Regions from separate parts of the Klebsiella planticola genome, predicted to be linked through region 1. Evidence: predicted binding sites of a transcription regulator. Region 1 holds the regulator's gene; each other region holds the start of a gene.

Region 1 (3,153 bases):
CATCAGCTACTTCGGTCCGGAAGCCAACGACTTCGGTCTGTTGGAAAACACCTTCCTTGAGTACGGGCGTAACGGTAGCGGTCAGTCGCGCAAGTATTTGCATACCTATGATGAGGCGGTGCCGTGGAATCAGGTGCCGGGCACATTCACACCGTGGCAACCGCTACCGGAACCGACCGATGTCCTGTTTTATGAAGGGCTGCACGGCGGGGTTGTTACGCCGCAGTATAACGTCGCGCAGAATGTCGACCTGCTGGTCGGCGTGGTGCCTATCGTCAACCTGGAATGGATTCAGAAGCTCATCCGCGATACCAGTGAACGCGGCCACTCCCGTGAAGCGGTGATGGATTCCGTGGTCCGTTCAATGGAAGACTATATCAACTTCATTACGCCGCAGTTTTCGCGCACCCATATCAACTTCCAGCGCGTCCCCACTGTCGACACCTCCAACCCGTTTGCGGCGAAGGGCATTCCGTCATTGGATGAAAGCTTTGTGGTGATCCATTTCCGCAACCTGCAGGATATCGATTTCCCCTGGCTGCTGGCGATGCTGCAGGGGTCGTTTATCTCGCATATCAATACGCTGGTGGTGCCTGGCGGGAAAATGGGGCTGGCGATGGAGCTCATCATGACGCCGCTAGTCGAACGGCTGATGGAAGGGAAGAAAATCAGTTAACCACGTTAAAAAACCCCGAGCGCCTGGCGCTAAGCGGGGTTTTCGTCCTTCACTCACGGCTCCCGGATAAGGCGTTTGCGCCGCTCTCCGGGAAGGCTGCTTAGCCTTCCACCACTTCATAGGTGTGGGTGATATTCACCGCTTTTTGCAGCATCAGCGCCACCGAGCAGTATTTCTCCGCCGACAGATCCACCGCACGGGAAACGGCCGCCTCTTTCAGCTCCTTACCGGTGACGATAAAATGCATGTTGATATGGGTAAACAGGCGCGGCGCCTCTTCCCGACGTTCAGACGTCAGCTTGACTTCACAGTTGGTCACGTTGTGACGACCTTTCTGCAAAATAGACACGACATCGATCGCGCTACATCCGCCCGCCGCCATCAGCACCATCTCCATTGGGCTTGGCGCTTTATCTCCGGAGTTGCCGTCCATCAGAATCTGGTGACCTGACGCCGACTCTCCGATGAAGGTTAACCCTTCAACCCATTTCACACGAGCTTGCATAAAATTTAACTCCGAGGTTGCAATTTTCCTGACAGATTACGCGTACATAACAATTCTCGCAACGGAAGGCGACCTGCATCATGCTGAAGCGAGACACCAGGAGACATGCGGCAAAAGCTATGCTAAAACAGTCGGGATGCTACAGTATTACATTGATGTACTGCATGTATGCAGAGGAGTTCACATTACAGGCTGAAGAAAACTCACCAGCCGTTTCCCAGGCATAGGGAAACAATACGATTGCATGCCCGGATGCCGTGTAGTGTCGGCACCCGGAGATAGCTTATAACAGAGGATAACCGCGCATGGTGCTTGGCAAACCGCAAACAGACCCTACCCTCGAATGGTTCTTGTCTCATTGCCACATTCATAAGTACCCATCTAAAAGCACGCTGATCCACCAGGGTGAAAAAGCAGAAACGTTGTACTACATCGTCAAAGGCTCTGTGGCTGTGCTCATCAAGGATGAAGAAGGTAAAGAGATGATCCTCTCTTACCTCAACCAGGGCGATTTCATCGGTGAATTAGGCTTGTTTGAAGAAGGCCAGGAGCGTAGCGCCTGGGTACGTGCGAAAACCGCATGTGAAGTGGCCGAAATCTCCTACAAAAAATTCCGTCAGCTCATTCAGGTTAACCCGGATATCCTGATGCGCCTGTCGTCGCAGATGGCTCGCCGTCTGCAGGTGACCTCAGAAAAAGTGGGTAACCTTGCCTTCCTCGACGTCACCGGGCGCATCGCTCAGACGCTGTTGAACCTGGCAAAACAGCCGGATGCGATGACCCACCCTGATGGTATGCAAATTAAAATTACCCGTCAGGAAATTGGTCAGATCGTTGGCTGTTCCCGCGAGACCGTTGGCCGTATCCTGAAGATGCTGGAAGATCAGAACCTGATCTCCGCACACGGTAAAACTATCGTCGTATACGGTACGCGTTAAGTCGATAAAACGGCGTGTTGCTTGCGCAACACGCCGTTTTTGTTTTCCCTCTATGTGGCGCAGGCTGATTTACCACCCGGAAGTCAACTATGCACTGCGGCAAACGCTGGTGTTGTGTTTGCCTGTCGCAATCGGTCTCCTCCTCGGTCACTTACAGCAAGGTCTGCTGTTTTCGCTGGTGCCCGCCTGCTGTAACGTCGCCGGTCTGGATACGCCGCACAAACGCTTTTTTAAACGTCTGATTATTGGCGGCTCGCTGTTTGCCGGCTGTAGCCTGGTGGTCCAGCTTCTTCTTCAGCAGGATATCCCGCTGCCCTTGATTCTCAGCGGCCTGGCGCTACTGCTGGGCGTAACGGCGGAGATCAGCTCTCTGCACGCCAGGCTTCTGCCCGCGTCGTTAATTGCCGCAATCTTTACCCTGAGCCTTGCCGGGAACATGCCCGTCTGGGAGCCACTGCTGATCTACGCCCTCGGGACGCTGTGGTACGGCCTGTTTAACTGGTTCTGGTTTTGGCTATGGCGCGAGCAGCCGCTGCGCGAATCGCTGAGCCTGCTTTATCGCGAGCTGGCTAACTACTGCGAAGCCAAATACAGCCTGCTGACCCAGCATATCGATCCCACCACTTCACTGCCGCCGCTGCTCACGCGCCAGCAGAAGGTGGTGGACCTGATCACCCAATGCTACCAGCAGATGCATATGCTGGCGGCGAACTAGCGCAATGACCACAAGCGCCTGCTGCGGGCATTTCAGATGGCGCTGGATTTGCAGGAACATATCTCCGTCAGCCTGCACCAACCCGAAGAAGTACAAAAACTGGTAGAGCGCAGCCATGCCGAGGCGGTGATCCGCTGGAACGCACAAACCGTTGCCGCACGCCTGCGGGTGCTGGCCGATGACATTCTCTACCACCGCTACCCGCAACGCTTTCATATGGATAAGCAAATCGGCGCGCTGGAGAAAATCGCCTGGCAGCATCCGGACAACCCGGTAGGGCAGTTCTGCGCCTGGCACTTCAGCCGAATAGCCCGGGTGC
Region 2 (3,153 bases), 1.2 Mb from region 1:
TTTGCCGCGCAACGAACAGCAGGGTTGTGCCGGAGCGGCGGGGCTAAAGCGCGATCCCCCGCTCTCCCTGAGCCGTTTTCACTATTATTTATCGCAGGATTCATCAACATGCATTCCGCATGCCCGAAGGTTCCATTACTCTATTCAATCTATGCCTGGAATTCATGATGTGATCGGTAGCACATTTCAAGGTTTAATTGTATGATGAATACGGTTCATCAAGGGTTATTACCATGAGTAAATCGCTGAATATTATCTGGCAGTACCTGCGGGCTTTTGTCCTGATCTATGCTTGTTTATACGCCGGGATTTTTATTGCTTCCCTGCTGCCCATTACCATTCCCGGCAGCATCATCGGCATGCTGATTTTGTTCGTTCTTCTGGCGCTACAGATTATGCCACCGAAATGGGTCAACCCCGGCTGCAACATCTTGATTCGCTATATGGCGCTGCTGTTTGTGCCCATCGGCGTTGGCGTCATGCAATACTGGGATCTGCTGCGTGCGCAGCTTGGCCCGGTGGCAATCTCCTGCACGATCAGTACATTAGTGGTCTTCCTGGTGGTGAGCTGGAGCTCACATCTGGTTCACGGCGAGCGTAAAGTGGTCGGTCAAACAGAGGACGTCAAAGATGATGCATGAAATCTGGTGGTCCTTGCCGCTGACGCTGATCGTTTTTTTCCTCGCCCGCAAGCTGGCCGCGCGGTTTAAATTTCCGCTGCTAAATCCTCTGCTGGTGGCGATGGTCGTGATCATCCCCTTTTTGTTACTCAACGGTATCTCCTACGATCGCTATTTTCAGGGCAGTAAAATTCTCAACGATTTACTTCAGCCTGCGGTTGTGGCGCTGGCCTTCCCGTTGTATGAGCAGTTGCACCAGATCCGCGCCCGCTGGAAATCGATCATTACGATCTGCTTTATCGGTAGCGTCGTCGCGATGGTGACCGGCACCACCGTTGCGCTGCTGCTCGGGGCAACACCGCAAATCGCCGCGTCCATTATGCCGAAATCGGTCACCACGCCGATTGCTATGGCGGTCAGCGGGAGCATTGGCGGTATTCCGGCCATCAGCGCGGTGTGCGTTATTTTCGTGGGGATTCTCGGCGCGGTTTTTGGCCACAGCCTGCTTAACCTGATGCGCATTCGCACCAAAGCCTCGCGCGGCCTGTCAATGGGGACCGCATCGCATGCCCTGGGAACCGCCCGCTGCGCGGAGCTGGATTATCAGGAAGGGGCGTTCAGCTCCCTGGCACTGGTGCTGTGCGGGATTATCACGTCGCTGGTGGCCCCCTTTTTGTTCCCGCTGATTCTGGCTATCGTGGGATAAATGTGATTTACATAACATTTATTGGTGCAACATAAACATGTTGCATAAACAATGAGATATTAATCACATATACGGGCTACCCCCGCCCGTACACTAGATTCCCATTACATTGTTATGAGGCAACGCCATGCACCCACGTTTTCAAGCTGCTCTTCCCCTTCTGGCGGCAGACCTGCAAGCGGCCATCGCACCGATGCTGATCGACCCGCACTTCCCGGCTTTGCTGGATGCCGGCCAGGTCGCGACGCTGCGGAACGCAACGGGCCTTGATGAAGACGCGCTGGCCTTTGCGCTGCTGCCGCTCGCGGCGGCCTGTGCGCGCGCCGACCTCTCCCATTTTAACGTTGGCGCCATCGCTCGCGGCATTAGCGGTAGCTGGTATTTTGGCGGCAACATGGAGTTCCTCGGCGCCACGATGCAGCAAACCGTGCACGCCGAGCAAAGCGCCATTAGCCACGCGTGGCTGCGCGGCGAACAGTCGCTGAATGCCATTACCGTCAACTACACCCCCTGCGGTCACTGTCGTCAGTTTATGAATGAGCTGAACAGCAGCCAGGTCCTGCGTATTCATCTGCCGGGTCGCGAAGCGCATTCGCTGCAGCACTATCTGCCGGATGCCTTCGGTCCGAAGGACCTCGAGATTAAAACGCTGCTGATGGATGAACAGGATCATGGTTTCCCGCTGACCGGCGACACTCTGGCGCAGGCGGCTATTCAGGCAGCCAACCGCTGCCATATGCCCTACAGCCACTCACCTTCCGGCGTGGCGCTGGAGTTGAAAGACGGCACCATTTTCGCCGGTAGCTATGCGGAAAACGCGGCGTTTAACCCGACGCTGCCGCCGCTGCAGGGAGCGCTCAACCTGCTGAGCCTCAACGGATATGACTATCCGGATATTCAGCGCGCCATTCTGGCTGAGAAAGCCGATGCGGCGCTGATTCAGTGGGATGCAACCGTCGCAACGCTGAAAGCGTTGGGTTGTCACAATATTGATCGCGTCCTGCTCGGCTAAATGACCCGCCATGCGGGCCCCATCGGCCCGCATTGTTGAAAATCCCCGCAATTAAACGATGGTTTCTTGCTCTTGCCCGGCGGGTAAAGTAGCCTGATAGCTCCATTGTCCACATGAGTCAGGTGAATGTTAAAGCGTGTGTTATACAGCCTGTTAGTCCTGTTCGGCCTGCTGCTGTTGACCGTGCTGGGTCTTGACCGTTGGATGAGCTGGAAAACCGCTCCCTATATCTATGATGAACTCCAGGATCTGCCCTACCGCCAGGTGGGGGTGGTGCTCGGTACCGCCAAGTACTATCGCACCGGAGTGATTAATCAGTATTATCGCTATCGTATTCAGGGGGCGCTGAACGCTTACAATAGCGGCAAGGTGAACTACCTGCTGCTCAGCGGCGATAATGCGCTGCAAAGTTACAACGAACCGATGACCATGCGCCGCGATTTAATCAAAGGCGGCGTCGACCCCGCCGATATCGTGCTCGATTACGCCGGGTTCCGTACCCTCGACTCTATCGTGCGCACCCGCAAGGTTTTCGATACTAACGACTTTATTATCATTACCCAGCGCTTCCACTGCGAACGAGCGCTGTTTATCGCCCTGCATATGGGGATCCAGGCGCAGTGTTACGCCGTACCTTCGCCGAAAGATATGTGGAACGTGCGTTTACGCGAGTTTGGCGCCCGGTTTGGCGCGCTGGCAGATTTATACGTGTTCAAACGCGAACCCCGCTTTTTAGGGCCGCTGATACCGATACCAACTTTGCAGGAAGTGCCTGAGGGAGCGCAGTCCTATCCTGCCGTCACGCCAGAACAGCT
Region 3 (3,153 bases), 1.5 Mb from region 1:
CGATTTTGTTACGCCATCAGCTCGCCTACGGCGGCGGTAATTTGCTGGGGAGCGGCGCGCTGGCGATCAGCGGCGCCTGGCTACTTTATTTCTACACCACCTTCTGCGGACTGACGCTGATTGAAGCGTCGTTTATTTTTTCCGTCGCCAGCATCATCGATGCGATCAGCAACCCGTTAATGGGTTACCTGACCGATAACTTCGGTAAAACTCGGCTCGGCAAACGCTTCGGACGCCGACGTTTCTTTTTATTGATCGGCATACCACTGATGATGTTTTACCCGCTGCTGTGGGTTGAGGGGCTTGGTTTCTGGTACTACCTCTGCACCTACGTCGTCTTTGAGATTATTTATACCTCAGTCATGGTGCCTTATGAAACCTTAGCCACTGAAATGACCGACGACTTCTCATTACGCTCTAAACTGACCGGCTATAAAGCCATTTTCGGCAAGCTCGCCAACTTCCTCGCGGCATTCATCCCTGGTCAGTTTATCCTGTTGTACGGCAAAGACTCCGCCACACCGTTCTTCCTGACCGGGCTGACCTACGGCGCTATTCTGATTATCGCCATCTCCTGCCTGTGGTTTTGCAGCTGGGAGCGTCCGCGTGAAGAAGAAGTTCGCGTGAGCGAGAAAAAAGGCCTGTTCTCGACCCTGCTGATGCTGGCGAAGGATATGCGTTCGACCTTCTATCTACGCGTGTTCCGCAAACATCTTGGGATGTATCTCTGCGGTTTCGGCGCAGAATGGCTGTTTGCCTCGATCTTTACCTACTTCGTTATCTTTGTCCTGCAGCACGATCCGGCGATGGTTGCCGGGCTGAACAGCCTGAACTCGATTCTGCAGCTGCTCTCTACGGCGCTGTTTATCGGCCTGTGCGTGAAAAAGGGGTTCAGCAAGCCCTATATTCTGGCGCTGAGCATCGTGATTTTCTCCGTGTTGCTGTACACCTCGCTGTGGTTTTTCCATCTGCCTGCCCATCTGGCAACCATCCTGATGTTTGGGATCACGGTGCTGTTTGGCCTGGGTACCGGCGGCGTGTACTACATTCCATGGACCGTTTACACCTTCCTCGCCGATGTTGATGAGATCTATACCGGCCGCCGCCGCGAAGGGATTTACGCGGGTGCCATGACCTTCTCCGGAAAAATCCTGCGTTCGATTATTGTCTTCACGATGGGAGCCATTCTCAGCTTCTACGGGTTCCAGTCTAAAGCGCATACGCAACCAGAAAGCGCCGTGACCGCCATTGCGGTGGTGTTCTGTAGCGGCGTGATCCTGCTGGCGCTGGCGGCCATTGTCTTCAGCAAGCAGATGAAACTGGATCGCAAAGCGCACCTGGTCGTACTGCAGGAAGTGGCGCGGATTAAAGCCGGCGGTAAGGTTAGCGATATTCCGCCCGATGTGCGCATCATTGTGGAGGATTTAGTCGGCCACCGTTATGAAGAGTGCTGGGGCAACAGTAAGCTCTTTAAGGATCAGCAGCCGGCGCCGGCAAGGACCGCTATCTCTCATTAACGTCTGGTTCTCGCCCCGCCATCGACAACGATAGCGGGGCGAAACAACTTAGTGTGCTTCACCCTGCGGCGTAAACTTAAGCTCAATCAGCGCAATCGCTTTTTGAACCGCGCGCAGCGTCACCGGATCGGCCGACGCCGGATGGCTGGCAAAATCGATGGCTTTCAGTTGGGTGGTCATTTTTTCGCGCACTTCAACAGGGGCGATGACATCAATGACGTCGAGAATCTGTTTGATAACCAACTGGCAGGCGACAACGTCAGAAACCAGTTCGTCTTGTTCGGTGAGATGTTGAGACATTTATTACTCCTTTTTCGAGGAGCGTAATAGTAACCTAAATCCCGAGAGATAAAAAAACCTGCCGCAGCAGGTTTTTTATCAGAACATACCGGCAGGCGGTACATCTTTGAATGTTTTGCAGTACTGCTCGAACATGCTCTTCAGAATTTTGCGCAGTTTCATGAAGCGACTCCGGTTTTGTTATGCAGGTGTTACTGTTGATGGGCTTATAATATGACTTGCATCACATAAATCAATAAAAATATGCGGTAACTCACAATTTTTTCACAAAAATAATTTATAAATTAAACAAAAATGAGGGAAATCGCAGAGTTAAGAGCCTGCCGGTTTTTCCTGCGATCAGAACCTCACCAGCCGATGGCAGACACAATGAGTACAGATATCTCTTCACGAGAAGGCCGCGCCTTCTCCGCTCCCGCGCTGCTGGTTGCCGGGGCATTTTTCATGGAGTTTCTTGACGGGACGGTAATCGCTACCGCGCTGCCGGACATGGCAAAGGATTTTGGCATTGCGGCGGTTGACCTGAATATCGGTATCAGCGCCTACCTGATTACGCTGGCGGTATTGATCCCGGCCAGCGGCTGGATTGCCGATCGCTTCGGCGCGCGTCAGATCTTCACGCTGGCGTTGGCCATTTTTACGCTGGCCTCAGTTTTTTGCGGCTTTGCCAGCAACGTGGACACCTTTGTCGCTATGCGTATCCTTCAGGGGATGGGTGGCGCGCTGATGGTGCCCGTCGGCCGTCTGGCGGTGCTGCGGACCACGCCAAAAGATCAGCTCATCAAAGCCATTGCCACATTGACATGGCCGGCGCTGGTGGCGCCGATCATCGGTCCACCGCTGGGTGGCTTTATTACCCGCTATGCCAGCTGGCACTGGATATTCTTTATTAATGTTCCTCTGGGATTGATAGCCATTGCGCTGTCGCTGCGTATTATTCCCGCTATCCGCGAAGAGGAGCGACGTCCCTTTGACCTTCCCGGCTTCTTTGCGACATCGGTTGCCATGGTGAGCCTGGTGAGCGCCATGGAGTTGCTTGGCGATACCCGGCCGCAAGGCTGGGCAACCCTGCTCCTGCTGGGGCTCGGTACAGGATGCATGCTGTTCGCTCTGCGCCATTTCCGCCGGGCAGAGTGGCCGATGGTGCGTCTGGATGCGCTACAGGTGCCCACCTTTCGGGTTACGATGTACGGAGGGTCGCTTTTCCGCGCTTCCATCAGCGCCGTTCCCTTTCTGTTGCCGCTGCTGTTTCAGGTCGGCTTTGGTATGGATCCTTTCCATTCCGGGCTGCTGGTGCTGGCGGTGTTTGTCGGCAACTTCACCATTAAACCCGCGA
Region 4 (3,153 bases), 490 kb from region 1:
CTGGCTCCTGAATGGGCGCTGATTCCGATGCTGATCATTGCGGCGCTGGCGACGGTTATCGCCTCGCAGGCGGTAATTTCCGGAGTCTTCTCGCTGACTCGTCAGGCGGTTCGTCTGGGATATCTGTCGCCGATGCGGATTATTCATACCTCGGAAATGGAGTCCGGACAGATCTATATTCCGTTCATCAACTGGCTGCTGTATGTCTCGGTGGTCATCGTGATTATCAACTTCGAGCACTCTTCGAACCTCGCGGCGGCGTACGGGATCGCGGTAACGGGAACCATGGTATTGACCACGATTCTCTTCACTACGGTCGCGCGTAAAAACTGGCGCTGGAATAAGTTCGTTGTCGCGCTGCTCCTTATCGCCTTTATGAGCATTGATTTTCCGCTGTTCTCGGCCAACCTCGATAAGATTGTTTCCGGCGGCTGGCTGCCGTTAACGCTGGGTCTGGTGATGTTCACCGTGATGACGACCTGGAAAAGCGAGCGTTTCCGTCTGCTGCGTCGGATGCATGAACACGGTAACTCTCTGGAAGCGATGATCTCTTCCCTCGAGAAATCACCGCCGGTTCGCGTACCGGGGACTGCCGTATATATGTCCCGTGCGCTGAACGTGATTCCGTTTGCCCTGCTGCATAACCTTAAGCACAACAAGGTGCTGCATGAACGCGTGATTCTGCTGACGCTGCGTACTGAAGATGCGCCTTATGTGCATAACGTCCGCCGGGTGCAGATCGAGCAGATTTCGCCGTCGTTCTGGCGTGTGGTGGCCAGCTACGGCTGGCGCGAAACGCCAAACGTGGAAGAGGTGTTCCACCGCTGCGGGCTGGAAGGTCTGAGCTGCCGGATGATGGAAACCTCGTTCTTTATGTCGCATGAATCGCTGATTATCGGCAAACGGCCATGGTATTTGCGTCTGCGTGGAAAACTGTACCTCCTGCTCCAGCGTAACGCCCTGAGGGCGCCGGATCAGTTTGAAATCCCGCCAAACCGGGTGATTGAACTCGGTACCCAGGTCGAAATCTGATGCTCTGAAGCCCTTCCGCGTGAAGGGCTTTTTTTGGTTTTTTGCCCCGCTTCACTTTTCCTTCCCGGCGTTTGCGAAACGTTTCGATGGCGATCACATTTCTCTCTTCTGGTGATGGTTTTTCATGCGTGTATTGACAATACTTGCGACAGCGAAACGTTTCGCTAATGGAGCAAAAGAGAAAAATGAAAAAAGGCACCGTACTTAACGCTGATATTTCTTCGGTTATCTCCCGCCTGGGTCATACCGATACGCTGGTGGTCTGCGATGCCGGTTTACCGGTTCCCCGCAGCAGCACGCGCATCGATATGGCATTAACCCAGGGCGTTCCCTCCTTTATGCAGGTTCTGGAGGTGGTGACGGCGGAAATGCAGGTTGAGGCGGCGATCCTGGCGGAAGAGATAAAGACACACAATCCGCAGCTCCATGCGACGTTGCTCACTCACCTTGAGCTGCTGCAGCAACACCAGGGAAATACCATTGAAATTCGTTACACCAGTCATGAGCAGTTTAAAAAACAAACCGCAGATAGTCAGGCGGTGATTCGCAGCGGGGAGTGTTCCCCGTATGCGAACGTTATTCTCTGTGCCGGCGTGACGTTCTGAGGTCGCCGATATGGAAGCCTTATTGCAATTAAAAGGGATCGATAAAGCGTTCCCTGGCGTTAAGGCGCTCTCCGGCGCCTCGCTCAATGTCTATGCTGGCCGCGTGATGGCGCTGGTCGGCGAAAACGGTGCCGGCAAATCCACCATGATGAAGGTGCTGACCGGTATCTATACCCGCGATGCCGGCTCGCTGTTGTGGCTCGGCAAAGAGGTCACCTTCAACGGACCGAAATCCTCCCAGGAAGCCGGTATCGGCATTATTCACCAGGAACTCAACCTGATCCCACAACTGACGATCGCGGAAAACATTTTCCTCGGTCGTGAGTTCGTCAACCGGTTTGGCAAAATCGACTGGAAAACGATGTATGCCGAAGCCGACAAACTGCTGGCAAAGCTGAATTTACGCTTTAACAGCCAGAAGCTGGTGGGCGATCTGTCGATTGGCGATCAGCAGATGGTTGAAATCGCCAAGGTGCTGAGCTTTGAGTCGAAGGTCATCATTATGGATGAGCCAACGGACGCATTGACCGATACCGAAACGGAATCTCTGTTCCGCGTCATCCGCGAGCTGAAAGCGCAGGGGCGCGGGATTGTTTATATCTCCCACCGTATGAAAGAGATCTTCGAGATTTGCGATGATGTGACGGTCTTTCGCGACGGGCAGTTTATCGCCGAGCGCGAGGTCGCCAGTCTGAATGAAGATCTGCTGATCGAAATGATGGTTGGCCGCAAGCTGGAAGATCAGTATCCGCACCTGGATAAAGCGCCCGGTACGGTTCGTCTGAAGGTGAACAACCTGTGCGGGCCGGGCGTTGAAAATGTGACTTTTTCCCTCCGTCAGGGCGAAATTCTCGGCGTCGCCGGGCTGATGGGGGCCGGGCGAACGGAGTTGATGAAGGTGCTGTACGGCGCGCTGCCGCGCACCAGCGGTTCCGTCACGCTCGACGGCCATGAAGTGGTGACCCGTTCCCCTCAGGATGGTCTGGCAAACGGGATTGTCTATATCTCCGAAGACCGCAAGCGCGATGGCTTAGTGCTCGGTATGTCGGTGAAAGAAAACATGTCGTTAACGGCGCTGCGCTATTTCAGCCATGCTGGTGGCCGCCTGAAGCACAAAGATGAGCAGCAGGCGGTGAGCGATTTTATCCGCCTGTTCAATGTGAAAACGCCGTCGATGGAACAGGCAATAGGCCTGCTCTCCGGTGGTAACCAGCAAAAAGTGGCCATCGCCCGCGGGCTGATGACGCGGCCGAAGGTGCTGATCCTTGATGAACCGACCCGCGGCGTGGACGTTGGTGCGAAGAAAGAGATCTATCAGCTGATCAACCAGTTTAAAGCCGATGGTCTGAGCATCATTCTGGTCTCTTCGGAGATGCCGGAAGTGCTGGGCATGAGCGATCGCATCATGGTGATGCATGAAGGGCATCTCGGCGGTGAGTTCACACGCGAGCAGGCCACCCAGGAAGTATTGATGGCTGCCGCTGTGGGCAAGCTTAACCGTGTGAATCAGGAGTAA

Evidence for each region. The regulator CRP, encoded in region 1, controls carbon source genes, mostly activating them, when cyclic AMP is high. The targets are predictions, from matches to a motif close to ATGTGANNNNNNTCACAT.
Region 2: cdd (cytidine deaminase) is a predicted target of CRP. The motif match lies at 1,378-1,395, and genes of this name have one in related genera.
Region 3: azuC (stress response protein AzuC) is a predicted target of CRP. The motif match lies at 2,029-2,046, and genes of this name have one in related genera.
Region 4: rbsD (D-ribose pyranase) is a predicted target of CRP. The motif match lies at 1,114-1,131, and genes of this name have one in related genera.

What each region holds. Positions count from the first base shown of each region.
Region 1 is NZ_CP026047.1:1,274,943-1,278,095, forward strand. It holds gene MC50_RS06280 (phosphoribulokinase) at 1-676, shown strand, start outside; gene MC50_RS06285 (OsmC family protein) at 777-1,181, opposite strand; gene crp (cAMP-activated global transcriptional regulator CRP) at 1,487-2,119, shown strand; partial or broken gene MC50_RS06295 (YccS/YhfK family putative transporter) at 2,172-3,153, shown strand, end outside.
Region 2 is NZ_CP026047.1:60,997-64,149, forward strand. It holds gene MC50_RS00270 (CidA/LrgA family protein) at 234-641, shown strand; gene MC50_RS00275 (CidB/LrgB family autolysis modulator) at 631-1,326, shown strand; gene cdd (cytidine deaminase) at 1,454-2,338, shown strand; gene sanA (outer membrane permeability protein SanA) at 2,465-3,153, shown strand, end outside.
Region 3 is NZ_CP026047.1:5,278,210-5,281,362, forward strand. It holds gene MC50_RS25410 (MFS transporter) at 6-1,517, shown strand; gene MC50_RS25415 (DUF2766 family protein) at 1,566-1,817, opposite strand; gene azuC (stress response protein AzuC) at 1,896-1,979, opposite strand; gene MC50_RS25425 (MFS transporter) at 2,187-3,153, shown strand, end outside.
Region 4 is NZ_CP026047.1:1,760,667-1,763,819, forward strand. It holds gene kup (low affinity potassium transporter Kup) at 1-1,032, shown strand, start outside; gene rbsD (D-ribose pyranase) at 1,218-1,637, shown strand; gene rbsA (ribose ABC transporter ATP-binding protein RbsA) at 1,648-3,153, shown strand.